Regions from separate parts of the Leeia speluncae genome, predicted to be linked through region 1. Evidence: riboswitches for the same ligand, from Rfam matches in the RefSeq annotation. Region 1 holds a riboswitch; the other holds the start of a gene.
The links. A riboswitch is a leader RNA that binds a small molecule or an ion and turns the genes downstream of it on or off. The one in region 1 is predicted to bind thiamine pyrophosphate.
Positions count from the first base shown of each region.

Region 2: another riboswitch for thiamine pyrophosphate. It lies ahead of LIN78_RS13140 (thiamine ABC transporter substrate-binding protein); the one in region 1 lies ahead of thiC (phosphomethylpyrimidine synthase ThiC).

Region 1 is NZ_JAJBZT010000006.1:84,983-92,440, forward strand. Features, by position in the region: gene LIN78_RS11805 (hybrid sensor histidine kinase/response regulator) at 1-1,719, opposite strand, end outside; gene LIN78_RS11810 (FIST signal transduction protein) at 1,738-2,886, opposite strand; gene LIN78_RS11815 (HD-GYP domain-containing protein) at 2,904-3,956, opposite strand; gene LIN78_RS11820 (putative quinol monooxygenase) at 4,302-4,592, shown strand; TPP riboswitch at 4,645-4,742, shown strand; partial or broken gene thiC (phosphomethylpyrimidine synthase ThiC) at 4,904-6,706, shown strand; gene thiO (glycine oxidase ThiO) at 6,703-7,458, shown strand, end outside.
Region 2 is NZ_JAJBZT010000007.1:87,523-94,980, forward strand. Features, by position in the region: gene LIN78_RS13115 (aspartate kinase) at 1-457, shown strand, start outside; gene LIN78_RS13120 (NUDIX domain-containing protein) at 589-1,188, shown strand; tRNA gene LIN78_RS13125 (tRNA-Ser) at 1,264-1,356, shown strand; tRNA gene LIN78_RS13130 (tRNA-Arg) at 1,382-1,458, shown strand; tRNA gene LIN78_RS13135 (tRNA-Arg) at 1,493-1,569, shown strand; TPP riboswitch at 1,700-1,800, shown strand; gene LIN78_RS13140 (thiamine ABC transporter substrate-binding protein) at 1,846-2,844, shown strand; gene LIN78_RS13145 (ABC transporter permease) at 2,871-4,430, shown strand; gene LIN78_RS13150 (ABC transporter ATP-binding protein) at 4,414-5,364, shown strand; gene msrA (peptide-methionine (S)-S-oxide reductase MsrA) at 5,374-5,907, opposite strand; gene LIN78_RS13160 (DUF1289 domain-containing protein) at 6,045-6,248, shown strand; gene LIN78_RS13165 (tRNA dihydrouridine synthase) at 6,245-7,219, shown strand; gene LIN78_RS13170 (YkgJ family cysteine cluster protein) at 7,216-7,458, shown strand, end outside.

The sequences.
Region 1 (7,458 bases):
GCCATCCATTGTCGGCATCATGCCATCTAGCAAAATAGCAGAAGGGGCAGGTTGGGTATTTAGATAGGTAATTGCCGCTGGGCCATTATCAAACATAATGACTTTGGCGCCTGATAGCTGCAACATACCTTCCACAATCCGCCGATTGGTCGGGTTATCGTCAATCACTAAAATCGTGTGATGATGTAGTTGGAGTTTGATTGGGTCGTTACTTGCAAATGCATCTGCTAGGGTAAGCGGCAGGGTAATATCAAAAACTGTACCAATACCCGGTGTGCTTCTTAACTCCATCTTGCCTTGCATTAGCGTGACTAAGCGGCTGCTAATGGTAAGCCCTAACCCAGTTCCACCATATTTTCGGGTGGTTGAGGTGTCTTCTTGGGTAAATGCCTCAAAAATATGTGCTTGTTTTTCCGGGGAGATACCAATCCCTGTATCTTCAATATTAAAGGTCAGTAGGCACTCTTGTTTGCCTTGCTGGATGACCTTCACCCCAAGTAGCACTTCGCCTTCATGGGTAAATTTAATCGCATTGCCAACCAGGTTTAGCAGCACTTGGCGTAAACGGACTGGATCGCCTTTCACAAACCTAGGTACGCCTTCACCAATATCGCACAGGAGCTCTAGCCCTTTTTGATGCGCGTTTAGCGCAACGGTTTTTGCTAGTTCACTCATCAGTTTGTGCAAATCAAACGTGATGGTTTCAATATCGAGTTTACCGGCCTCAATTTTCGAGAAATCGAGAATATCGTTAATAATGGTGAGTAGGCTGTCGGCAGAGGTTTTTACCAGTGATAAATATTCTTTTTGTTCTGGATTGAGATCGGTATCTAGCACCAACTCGGTCATGCCCATGATGCCATTCATTGGTGTTCTAATTTCGTGGCTCATGTTGGCCAGAAATTCACTTTTTGCTCGGTTGGAGTTTTCCGCAGATTCTTTGGCACGAATCATCGCCTCTTCAGCGATTAATTGATCTGTAATATCGATCGCGAAATTGAGTAAAAACTCTGGGTGTCCTGGGGTGCTAACCAAAATACGGCTGAGTTGTACATGAACTGGTAGGGCTAAATGGTCTAGATAGCATTCGGAGATAATTAATTGGCCCGTTTGCCAAGCTCGGGTCTCATCTTTCGGATTTTTTGCCCATGCAAATTTATCGTTCTGATTGCTCCATTCATTGGCAAACCGATCAAACTGATTATTCCAATGAAAAATATTGCCTTCTTTATCTTGTAAGAAAATCGCGATGGGTAGGCGATTCATGATCAGACTAGTTAATGCTTGCTGCTGTTCTAAGGCAATTTGCGTTAAGTACCGATTTTGGGTGAGTTCTTCTAGCCTTGCAGTTAACACCGGAAGATCATTGATATTAATGTTTAATTGTTGATCGGTAGGTTCTTCTGGTGATAAATGATTGAGCGTATTGCGAATGTGCGTTAGTACTTCTTCTTGCTGAGTGGCTTTTGCTGTTAGCGAATCATTCGCCGCTAAGAGCTCTGCAGAGCTGACTTCCATGCTGTGGGTGCGTATCGCAATATCTCGATCATACTGAATGTAGCTTTGATCAATTGCTTGGCAGAAATTTTCTAAAGACTGTAACAGTGGTGCACAGGCCTGCGGGTCTGGCATGAGCTTACTCAGCGCAGCCACTAACTCTTCGGTTTCATTAATACCGAAGTTCCGTCTTAGTTGTCTGGATAATAGTGGATGGGTCATTGGAAAGGCTCAATCCCGTTATTCATGCAAAAAAGCGATTGTCGCTGTTTGATTATAAAAAAGACTGTGATCAGCTGTTTTTGCATCTAGTCTCATTGGAGAAATCTCACCAAACGCATGCATACCACAATAATAATGTGATTGCCCAAATGCGTTGGTCATTGCTTCTACTTCTTCTTCGGTTCTACCGCCCATCACTATTTTTCGGCCAATACAACTAATCATCAGCCCTAAGCAATCCGATGACGTGTTTGGCATCTCTTCCGCCATCTGATGGCAGGTATGCTCAATAGCGGTGACTAGTGCGTCTGTACTTGCACACATCATTTGTACATGAGAGTAACCCGCTACTGTCCCCGCCATAATAATGGCATCTTTTTCTTCATCCACATCCGACACAGACCGAATAATGCCGACCTCTTCGTGTTGATCATTTAATAAAGATAAGGGAAAAAATAAGCCTGAAAAGGGAAGTTCTGCAGCATAGGTGCCTAAGTACCGCTTGTAAAGGCTTAAAGCACCTTCTCCATTCAATGTATATAAATACCGAGCATCCGCACTAGTGACTTTGCGGGCAGGTCCAAACCGGCTCCAACCGCCTGCTGCGCCATAGAGCACTTTTAAATCACCAGAAAACCCAACGGCTACCGCATTGGTTTGTGAAATTTGATTATTAAATAGTGTGAGGCCAATACGAGGGGCAACAACATCTCCAACCAATCCACCCATTAGCGTGGTATTTGGGAGGGCTGTCTGAACCCCAAAAACAAAGGCTTCTCCATTGGTGAGATGGTCTGGTGCGAGTAAAAATAGATGACTAGGTGGTTGTGCTTGAAAAGCTAATCCTAGCTGTTTGCCCGCTTCAAAAGAGTCTTGGTTTTCTAATGAAATGGTGTGAGAGGTAATTTGGCTTCGTTCAAATTTAATCGCCGTGAGAATGCCATGATTCTCTGTGCAACCCTCTTTATAAATTTCTCCAACAGAAGAGCCTCCAACAATGGTGGTGTGGCGAGAAAAACGATTGATGTAATCTAAAAATGAAGGATCTTGTAAGATGGTTCGGTTAGCAAAAACCAATAATAAATCTGGAGAAAAGGCATAAAGCGGAGACCACAACGACGCATCTTGCAGTGTGGATGGCGTGATCAGCACTTGCTGAACCTGCATATGGCCTCCTTGGATATTTACTCGTGTTCAGAGTCATCCTGGAATTCGTTACGAATTGCTAACACATCTTCCCAATGCGCTAAAAAGACATCAACGCATTTAGGATCGAAATGTGAGCCACTGTTTTTGACAAGAAACTCTTTTGCCTCGTCTAATGGCCAAGCTTTCTTGTAGGGACGTTCACTAGTTAGCGCATCAAAGACATCAGCAACCGCTACAATTCGGCCAACCAACGGAATGTCTTCTCCTTTTAAGCCTTGTGGGTAGCCACCACCATCGTATTTTTCATGGTGGCTACGCGCAATTTCTGCCCCTACTTGCATGAGTGGGGCGCTACTTTGCACCAGAATTTGATATCCGATGTCTGCATGTTGCTTCATGATCACCATTTCTTCATCGGTTAAACGACCCGGTTTTAAAAGGATGTGATCAGGCGTCGCTACTTTACCAATATCGTGCATTGGTGCTGCGCGTAAGATTAAATCTTGCTCAGATTCAGTTAGCCCTAAATGCTTGGCAATCATCTGAGAGTAGTGCGCCATCCTTTGGATATGCGCGCCGGTTTCCGGGTCACGATATTCTGATGCTTTACACAGTAGCAAAATAGCTTCTTGTTCTCTTTCCAAGATCGCTGCCGTCGCTTTTTTGACTTCGTCTTCTAACCAGCTGGTTTGGTTAAGCAACGAGATATTGGCGCGATGTAGTTGCAGCATGTTCTTGGTACGCGCCAAGAATTCAATTTTATCAATTGGCTTGGTGAGAAAATCTGTCGCGCCAGACTCTAGTGCAGTGTGGCGAATCTCTACATCGTGGCTAGCGGTCACCATTAAAATGGGCGGGCAGCTCAGATCGCCTTCTTTACTCTCTAGAAAGTCTGCCATGAATTCCAGACCATTAATGTCTGGCATCATGTAATCAAGAATGAGTAAATCAAAAGGGTTCGCTTTGCACCAGTGAAGTGCTTCTTTTGCATCTTGGAAGGTGATGGCTTCTACGCCATCTAGTTTTTTCACTAGATGAGACATCAAGACCAAGTTGATATTTGTATCGTCAACGATGACAACCTGCATGTTTACCTCGGTTCGGCTGATCCGTATTGCGTTTGTCTGTGCAAAAAATTTGCAACCATTCTGCCACGGATGCTGGCTAACACTTATTAAATTTTTATCGAAGTTGAGTGAACTATAGCAAATATCGTCAGCTTATCAACCGAATGGTCGGAAGAGTTTATATCCTTTGTCTTTTCAGTGAAAAAGTGGCGGCTTTTGTTGCTTTGCCATTGGATCATCAAGGTGGATCAACAAAAATGAATATTTGCTGAATCATTCCTTTATTTATGCTTTGTGCATTTATTTGATTGTTGTATGATGAGATTGTCTGTGCAATATAATGCCTAACATAGAAAAGAGGTTTCCATGTCTGAACTACATTTATTAGTCATGATTGAAGTGCAACCCGGAAAACGTAATGAGCAAATTGCCGCATTTGAGTCTCTCAGACCCCATGTATTAGCGGAAAGTGGGTGCTTGCATTACGAACTAATGGCAGACCAATCGAATGAGAATGCGTTTGTAATTATGGAAAAATGGGAAAATCAGGCGGCGTTAGATGCCCATGATCAAATGCCCCATATGTTGGCTGCAGATGCGGCCAATAAAGCGTTTAGGGCAAAACCTGCTTCTGTTATTAAATTGCGTACTGCCTAATTGCTAATCAATTTGCTTGCCATGCATCTTCATTGCATGCTTTAATCGCAGCCACATGAAACAGGGGTGCTCCACTTTGGTGGGGCTGAGATGTTACCCTTTGCACCCGATCTGGATAATACCAGCGTGGGAAGTTTTCGAAGCCGCCTTGGCAACTAGCAAACAAGTTTTTACTGCTGCTGTTGCTTTCAAATCCTGAATCTCAGGTCTTGGTTGCTCCCTGTTTCCGTTCACACTAACAGGAGAGCAATATGAATGATTTTTCCAAAACCAGCATCGAACACCTAATTCGCCCTACGCCACTTCCTGCGTCTGAAAAAAAATACCTTAGCGGAAGCCGCCCTGATATTCGTGTTCCTTATCGCGAAATTACCCAAACCGAAACACGCATTGGCGAACGCAAAGAAGCAAACCCACCGATCCCTGTTTACGATTGTTCTGGCCCGTATACCGACTTAAACATGGCGGTGGATTTGGCTGAAGGCTTGCCAGCGCTACGTGCGAAATGGATCGATGAACGTAACGATACCGAATTACTCTCTGGCCCAACCTCTGAATTTGGCCAAGCCAGACAAGCTGACCCAGCAACCGCCCATCTACGTTTTTCTCATATTCGTGAGCCACGTCGGGCGCAGTCTGGCAAAAACGTGTCTCAAATGCACTATGCAAGACAAGGCATTATTACTCCTGAAATGGAATTCGTTGCGATTCGCGAATCGCTAAAACTAGCCGAGTTGCGTGCGGATCCTCGTTATGAAGGTTTGCTACGTCAGCACGCTGGCCAACCATTGGGCGCGAATATTCCAGATGACATTACTGCTGAATTTGTCCGTCAGGAAATTGCCGCTGGCCGCGCGATTATTCCTGCCAACATTAACCACCCAGAATTAGAGCCGATGATTATTGGCCGTAATTTCCGCGTGAAAATTAATGGTAACTTGGGTAACTCTGCAGTGACTTCTTCTTTGGCTGAAGAAGTAGACAAAATGGTGTGGGGTATCCGTTGGGGTGCCGACACAATCATGGATTTATCGACTGGTAAGCATATCCATGAAACGCGCGAGTGGATTTTGCGTAACTCGCCAGTACCGATTGGCACCGTACCCATTTACCAAGCATTAGAAAAAGTGGGCGGTAAAGCGGAAGAACTATCTTGGGAATTGGTGCGCGATACCTTGATCGAGCAAGCAGAGCAGGGCGTGGATTACTTCACCCTTCATGCGGGTGTTCGTTTGGCATACATCCCGATGACCGCTCGTCGCCTAACTGGCATTGTGTCTCGCGGTGGTTCAATCATGGCGAAATGGTGTTTGGCGCATCATAAAGAAAACTTCTTGTATACGCACTTTGATGAAATCTGCGAAATCATGAAGGCTTACGATGTGTCGTTTAGCTTGGGCGATGGTTTACGCCCAGGTGCGGTGTATGACGCAAATGACGAAGCACAATTCTCTGAACTGCGTACTTTGGGCGAACTTACCCAAAAGGCGTGGGAACATGATGTACAGGTAATGATTGAAGGACCTGGCCACGTACCAATGCAGCGTATTCGTGAAAATATGGATGAAGAACTGAAGCATTGCTTTGAAGCACCGTTCTACACACTTGGCCCATTGGTAACCGATATCGCCCCAGGTTACGACCATATCACGAGTGGTATTGGTGCCGCTCAAATTGGTTGGTACGGTACATCAATGCTGTGTTACGTGACACCAAAAGAACACTTAGGCTTGCCAGATAAAGAAGATGTGCGCGTCGGGATTGTGACGTACAAAGTAGCTGCACATGCGGCTGACTTGGCAAAAGGTTGGCCAGGTGCGCAAATGCGAGATAACGCGCTATCTAAGGCTCGCTTTGAATTCCGTTGGGAAGACCAGTTTAACCTAAGCCTAGACCCAGAGCGCGCGCGTGAATATCACGATGCTACCTTGCCGCAAGAAGGTGCGAAAACCGCGCATTTCTGTTCTATGTGTGGACCAAAGTTTTGCTCGATGAAAATTACCCAAGATATTCGTGAAGCAACAGCGGCAGGGCAATTTGAAGGGATGCAACAAAAGAGTATTGAATTCCGTCAGAAGGGTGGCGAAGTGTATCTGACAGGAGATGCATCTTGAAAATTGCGGTCGTCGGTGGTGGCCTCTTAGGGAGGCTAACTGCTTGGCAATTAGCATTAGAAGGCAAACACGTCGCGTTGTATGACGCGGCGGGGCCAAAAGCAGAAGCGGCTGCTGCGTATGTAGCAGCCGGCATGATTACCCCAATGGCAGAAGCGGCAGTGGCAGACAATGCCATTGTCGCAATGGGGTTTCAAAGTCTGAAACGTTGGCCACAGTTCTTGGCTAAGCTAAGCGATCCGGTTTTTTTTCGACATCACGGTACTTTAGTGGTATGGCACCGACAAGAGGCGGCAGAAGCAAGACAATTTGCCGCCATGATTCATCAACACTCGTTGACGGGATCACTGCCGGGCGTTATCCAGCCGATTGATGCCAATGGTGTGGCAGATAAAGTACCTGTTTTAGCGGGCAAATTCCGTGAAGGCTACTTTTTGCCAGACGAAGGTCAGGTAGACAACCGTCAGGTCTTATCTGCGTTAGCCAATGCGGCGGAAATCGCGGGCGTTGTGTGCCACTGGTACACCCCAATATCGAAAGACAATTGGCCAATCGCTGATATGGTGATTGATTGCCGTGGGCTAGGGGCGAAAGATGCATGGAAGGGTTTGCGCGGTGTTCGTGGCGAGGTACTGAGGCTCTATGCGCCAGAGGTTGAATTATCTGCCATGGTGCGCTTGCTTCATCCACGCTATAGCCTTTATCTAGTTCCTAGAGAGAATGGCCGTCTTGTGATGGGGGCAACTAGTCTC
Region 2 (7,458 bases), on a different contig from region 1:
TGATGAAGCGAAAATTACTGTTCGTGGCGTACCTGACAAACCAGGTATTGCATACCAAATTCTTGGCCCAGTTGCGGATGCAAATGTTGATGTAGACATGATCATTCAAAACATCAGCCACGATGGCACAACAGACTTCTCTTTCACTGTGCATCGTAACGATTTCAATCGTGCGAAGCTGATCTTGGAAGAAACGCTATCTCATATCGGTGGCGCAAGTGTGACCGGCTCTGCCGATGTAGCCAAAGTATCGATCGTTGGTATCGGCATGAAATCACACGCTGGCGTTGCTAGTACCATGTTCCGTGCGTTGGCTGAAGAAGGTATTAATATTCAGATCATCACTACTTCTGAAATTAAGATTTCAGTTGGTATTGATGAAAAATACATGGAGCTAGCAGTACGTGTGCTTCATAAAGCATTTGAATTAGATAAAGAGCCAGCACCATTGGCTTAATCTAGTTTTACTGCTGAGAAAAAAGGGTAGCGTATTCGCTGCCCTTTTTTTATTGGTGAAGTCTTTTAATGCGAGACTTAACTAGATTTCGCTACTACAAAAAAACTCAGTAACCAGTGAGGCGCTTCGAAATGACTCAGCAAAAAGTTCGCATGTTAGAAGATAGGTTGCTATATGAGGGCTGGAATACGCTAAGACAACTCTCATTAGAATATCAACATGATTCCGGTGTGGTTCAGCATCTTCAGCGTGAGCTATATGTAAAAAGCCCTGGCGCAGGTGTTTTACTCTATAACGAAGTAAATGATACGGTTGTACTGGTTAAACAGTTTAGAACGCCATTATTTTATCTAAATGAAGAGCCGATGTTGGTTGAAGTGTGTGCTGGCCTTTTAGATGGGGAGGATCCTGAAACGGCGATTAAGCGGGAAATCCTTGAGGAAACAGGGTATCAGGTCGATCATGTCGATTTTGTCATGAAGGTATTTACTAGCCCTGGCGTCGTGACTGAATACTTGATGCTATACACAGCCAATATTCGGGATACTCAGCGAATTGCTCGCGGTGGTGGCTTAGTGGAAGAAGGTGAAGAGATTGAGTTGATTGAATGGCCATTATCTTTGTGTGAAGAAAAACTAATGGCTGGTGAGATTCAAGATGCTAAAACGGTGATTTTGCTGCAAAATTTGCTTATAAAACAGGCAAAAACACGACATTTGCAGAAAAAGTGATGATATTGAAGATTTTTCTGCAATAAGGTGTTGACGAGAGTAGGGAATATCTATAATATTCGCATCTCTGTTGACGGAGAGATGGCCGAGTGGTCGAAGGCACTCCCCTGCTAAGGGAGCATGCGGGCAAAACCTGCATCGAGGGTTCGAATCCCTCTTTCTCCGCCACAATAGAACTAAGTTGTAAAGCAGCGCACCCGTAGCTCAGTTGGATAGAGTATTTGGCTACGAACCAAAGGGTCGGGCGTTCGAATCGCTCCGGGTGCGCCACTAACAACTTAACTTCTGTAGAAATACAGGCAACGCACCCGTAGCTCAGTTGGATAGAGTATTTGGCTACGAACCAAAGGGTCGGGCGTTCGAATCGCTCCGGGTGCGCCAGATTCAAGAAAAAAGCCGCTTTTAGCGGCTTTTTTCATTTGTAATGTTTATTTCTTGGTAGTGCCTTTTTCTACCACTTAAACGTTTTATAATATTTAACCTGACAAGGTTAATTTATAAAATAATCTGTCGTTAACACCGGGGGTGTCTGCATAGATGTTATGCAGACTGAGATATACCCTGTACCTGATCTGGGTCATGCCAGCGGAGGGAGCGTGTTTTCTCATGCATTCTACTTCCCCTGCATAGCCCCTTTTAACTAGTTTGAGAGGGAATATGTTTCGTCGTTTACTATCAGCTACCTTGCTTTTAACTACTTTTGGTGCGTCGGCCGCCGAATTAAGAGTGCTTACTCATAGTTCTTTTTCAGTTGATAAAAAACTGATTGCTGAATTCGAAGCGCAAAATGCAGCGAAAGTCTCTGTCATTAAAGCTGGCGATGCTGGTGAAATGCTAAATAAGCTAATCCTGACAAAGTCTGCGCCAATTGCGGATGTTGTTTATGGCATTGATAACCTGCTTGTTGCTAAAGCGACAGATGCAGATGTTTTGGTTAAGCCAACGCCAGTTAAATCGCCTAAACAAGCGTTTAGCGAGTACCTGACTACCGTCGATTATGGCTTGGTGGCACTAAATTACGATAAAGCCTATGTCTCTGAGCATAAATTAGTATTGCCGAAATCATTGGATGATTTCACAAAACCTCAGTTCAAAGACCTGTTAGTGGTAGAGAACCCTGCAACCAGTAGTACGGGCTTAGCTTTTATGATGGCAACCGTTCATCATCTAGGTAAAGCAAAAGCATGGGCATTCTGGGGTAAGTTGAAGGCCAATGGCGTAAAAGTAACGCAAGGCTGGAGCGATGCTTACGAAAAAGAGTTCTCTAAAAATGGTGGTACCAGACCATTTGTTGTCAGTTACAGCACGTCTCCTTCTGCCGAAGTCTTCTACAGCGAAGGTAAACTCAGCGTTCCGCCTACTGACAATCTGTTTGTTCCGGGTAGCTACTTTATGCAGGCTGAAGGTATTGGACTGGTAAAAGGTGGCAAAGAAGCGCAATTAGCGGGTAAGTTTATTCAATTTATGGTTTCTAAATCTGTGCAAGCAGACTTGCCTACCAATATGTGGATGTATCCGGTCAGAGAAGATGTTGTGCTGGATAAAACTTTTAGCTTCGCGACCTTGCCAACCAAACTAACGAAACCTGTTGTGCCTAAATCAGGTAAAGAAGTGCAGCAACTAGTTGCTGAATGGCAAAAATTGATGCGCCCCTAAGCGTCGCTTGTAGGATGTATTTGAAAATGCCACAAAATAAGTTTAGCGTTTCTACGTTACTTAGTTTTGTGGCATTTTTCTATTTGGCCTTAATGATTGCGTGGCCTTTAACGCGTTTGTTGTTTGATTATCCAATTAGCTTGGATCTTCTCCAAGATAGTTATTATTGGAAAAGAGTCGGTATCACTGTTTTTCAGGCGAGCCTTGCTGCATGTTTGTGCGTGGTGATCGCCTTACCTGTTGCTTGGATATTGTCTGAGTATCGTCCGAAGTGGGCACGACTTTTTCTGCGTTTGGTGTTACTGCCTTATCTTATGCCAACGATTGTTGGCTCCCTCGCCATTTTGGCACTTGCTGGTCCGCGAGGTTGGTTTCCTATTTTACCGTCAGAGGGCTTTTTGCCGCTGATGTGGGGGTACGTTTTTTATAACCTTGGGATTAGTATTTGGACAATTTACCAAGCATTGCAACGTGTTTCGTCGAATCAAATTTCAGCGGCAAAGGTATTGGGCGCCTCAGGTTGGCAGATTAAGCGACGTATTATTTGGCCCGCTATAAAAAATGCAGTGTTGGCATCTTGGCTGTTAGCCTTTTTATTTTGTGGCACCAGTTTTGGGGTTGCCTTACTGCTAGGTGGGCGAGAGTGGGCAACCTTAGAAGTTGAAATATATGAGCTAACCGCATTACAGCTAGATTTACCCTCTGCAGCTTTTGTTGCGCTTATTCAACTCTTTATGTGCGCATTGGTTGTCTATGCCTATGCCAAATTGTCTTTGCCGGTAAAAGCTGAGCGACAATTAGCATTTAAGCAGGTTGGCATCCAACGTACGATGCGGTGGTTTTATTACTTGCCCATTCTAGTTGCTGCGATCATCTCAATTGCCCCAATGGTTGGCTTGGTCGTTAAATCGTTACTCGGTGGTTATCAAGTTTATCTCGCTATTTTTCAGGATGAAGCGTTTTATCCTGCACTTAAAAATAGTCTGTTCTTTACGGGATTAAGCCTGCCTTGTATTAGTGTGATTGGTTTAATTGTTGCGAGTCAGGTGCGAAAGGGCGGCACACTAAAACTGTTAGTGACATACTCTCCTTATCTAATCTCCTCCTCTTTGCTCGCATTAGCATTGTTGGTTGCTTATCCTTCCTTTATTGCTAGTCTGTGCTTGCTGATCGCGGGTTATGTTTTGTTGGCTTATCCTTTAATGGCGAGACAGGTTTCATTGGCTTGGGGGCAACTACCTCCTAGGTTAGGTGAGGCAGCCCATTCTTTAGGCGCTAGTCGAGGCCAGTCTTTTTGGCGAATCGATGTTCCCATTCTATTACCAGCAATACAGTCTGGATTAGCGTTTGCTGCGGCGACTACGCTGGGTGAGTTTGCCGTTACCTTGTTTTTATCAAGACCAGAATGGACGACGATTACAACGCTGATTTATGAAAAACTAGGGAAGCCGGGTATTGCCAATTTTAATCAAGCATTAGCCTTATCTGTCCTTCTATTGGTAGTTTCAACTGCTGTGTTTTATCTAATTAACTTACCGATTTTGAGATGGGTACGCAAAGGAGCCGCTTTTGTTAACCGTTCATGAGCTGAGTAAGACATATTTGGGTGCAACTAAACCTGCCGTTCATCAGATTTCATTTTCGCTTGAAAAAGGGGATACGCTTGCATTATTAGGGCCGAGTGGTTGTGGGAAAACCACGGTACTTAGATTACTTGCTGGTTTAGAACTACCAGACGCTGGAGAGATTTCTTTTGCTGGCACTCGCTTAGATCTACTCTCGGTAGCAAATCGTAAAATTGGTTTCGTCTTTCAGGATTATGCCTTGTTCCCTCATTTAACTGTTTGGGAAAACGTGGCATTTGGCTTAAGTATGCAAGGGGTTTCTTCGGCTAGTTTGAAGGAGAGGGTTGATAACTGGCTAGTGAGGTTGCGAATTGCAGATCTCGCTGAGCGTTACCCGAATGATATTTCAGGTGGTCAACAACAGCGCGTAGCCGTCGCAAGAGCCATGGCTCCTGAGCCGCAGCTTTTGTTGCTAGATGAGCCTTTTTCAAATTTGGACGCTCAGCTAAGAGAGGACTTACAGCAACAGTTACGCGCTTTACTGAAGGGCTCTGGGCAAACTTCTATTTTTGTAACGCATGACCAGCAAGAAGCTTTTTATCTGGCAGATCAAATGTTGATCATGAATGAAGGCCTTTGTGTGGTTGCTGGTGTTGCAGATGATTTATATAGCCAACCAAAAAATGAGTGGGTAGCAGGCTTCCTTGGTCATAAGAATATAAAAAATGCTACCTTATGGCCTGATGAGGCATTTGGTTTTGATGGGGAACCAACCGCTAAAATAGAAGCGCTTCATTTCCAAGGCAATAATCTTACTGTAGAGGTGATTGCCTTGGACGAACGTTGGGTGTTGTCTCTTTCACGAAGAGAGTGGATTGCACTAGGACGACCAACTGCCGGCTCGCTTATTCCGCTCTCTGTTGATGTAACGAAAGCAGTTGCTCTTACTGCTTAATCACGGCATTTACTTCATTAAATGCTTAAAATATTCTTCCAATTTATGTAACTTTGGATGAATAACCGCTTGGCAATAGGGTTGGTATGGGTTTTTATTAAAATACCCAAAGTGATAAGACTCTGCTGGATAGAACGTGCTTGCTTTACTGACCTCTGTCACAATCGGGTTTGGAAAGTAACGTCCATTATCCAACTGCTGAATCACTTCGCTTGCCGTACTTTCCTGATCTTCATCATGGCAAAAAATAGCAGAGCGATATTGCGTGCCTGTATCGTGACCTTGTCTATTAAGGGTGGTTGGATCATGCGTCGCAAAAAACACCATCAATAAAGCTTTAAAGTCGATAATTTCTGGTTGGTAGTGGATTTGAATGACTTCTGCGTGCCCGGTCACCCCGGTACAGACTGCTTTATAGTCTGGGCTATCGGTGTGCCCCCCCATATAACCAGGGGCAATTGTGACAACACCTTGTAATCTGGCAAATACGGCCTCTGTACACCAAAAGCAGCCGCCCGCTAGGGTTGCAATTTGTTGATTCATTTTTATTACCTTCCCAAACTATTTACATTCAAGTATATACCGCTAATAGCGACTTGCCATCTAGATTGCTACATGGTTTTTCTGACCATGCTCACGTAAAATACGTTCAAATTTAATTTATGTTGATAGGTTGTTGAATGAGTGATCGTCCAGATTCACCCTGTGTTGCTTTGTGCTCTACGGCACTTGGTGATGAAGTTTGCCAAGGATGCGGCCGAACGTTTGTCGAGGTTGCTAATTGGGTGTTAATGACAGACGATGAAAAAGAACTAGTGTGGCAGCGCTTAACGTTAGCGTGGCAATCAATTGGTCAAACACCGCCATGGGTATCGGATAAATGAAGATTGTTTTTGCCCCAATGGAAGGGGTGGCCGATGCATTGATGCGTGAGGTGGTTACGCAATTATCTCCAGTGGATTGGTGTGTAACCGAATTTATCCGTGTTACGGGTACTTTACTTCCTGCAAGGCAGTTTTATCGCGTGATGCCAGAATTAAAAAATGCTGGCAAAACGCAGGCGGGTGTACCTGTAAAAGCGCAACTATTAGGTAGTGATGCTATTTGTATGGCAGATAATGCGGCGAGAGTCGCAGAACTGGGTTCTTTTGCGGTAGATCTTAATTTTGGATGCCCCGCAAAATTAGTGAATAAACACGGTGGCGGAGCCATCTTATTAGATCATCCGGAAGTGCTGTATTCCATTGTGTCAGAGGTAAGGCGCGCAGTACCTAGTCATATTCCCGTCACCGCTAAAATGCGCTTGGGAGTGAAAGATACCTCATTAACACTAGACTGTGCCAAAGCATTGGAAAGCGCAGGCGCGGCGGAATTAGTGGTGCATGCTAGAACTAAGGTGGATGGATATCGCCCACCAGCGCATTGGGAATGGATTGGACGAATTGCAGATCATGTTTCGATCCCAGTGATCGCGAATGGCGAAGTGTGGACCGTCGAAGATTATCTAAAGTGCAAATCTGTTTCGGGTATCGATGACATTATGATTGGACGAGGCCTGCTTTCAAGACCCGACCTGGCAAAACAAATACGCTATCACCTAAATGGGCAATCAGTAGAAGAAGCTTGGTTGGCATGGGAAAGCCTTTGGCCTATCTTTCAGACATATTTTGAGCTAATTTGTGGAAAAGTAGAGCCCAAATTCGCCGGTGGTCGGTTTAAACAATGGCTTGGCTACCTTCGAAAAGGATATTCACAGGCCGAGAGTTTTTTTATGTTGGTTCGCCCGATGAGCCATCCAACAGAAATTCGAGCTTTTCTAGCATCACTTAATCAACCAATGGAGCAAGTATCATGAGTAATGAGTGTATGAGTTGTGGTGCTTGCTGCGCGGCATTTAAAGTCACCTTTCACCGCTCGGAAAGAGACGATGAGCCTTGGGGTAAAGTGCCATATGGTTTGGCGGATGATGAAACCGATTCTTTATGCCGCATGAGGGGGACGGATTATGCCCGCCCAAGATGCGTCGCACTGATTGGCAAAGTAGGGGAGTCTGTTCGATGCGGTATTTACGAAGAGCGCCCCTCTCCGTGTAGA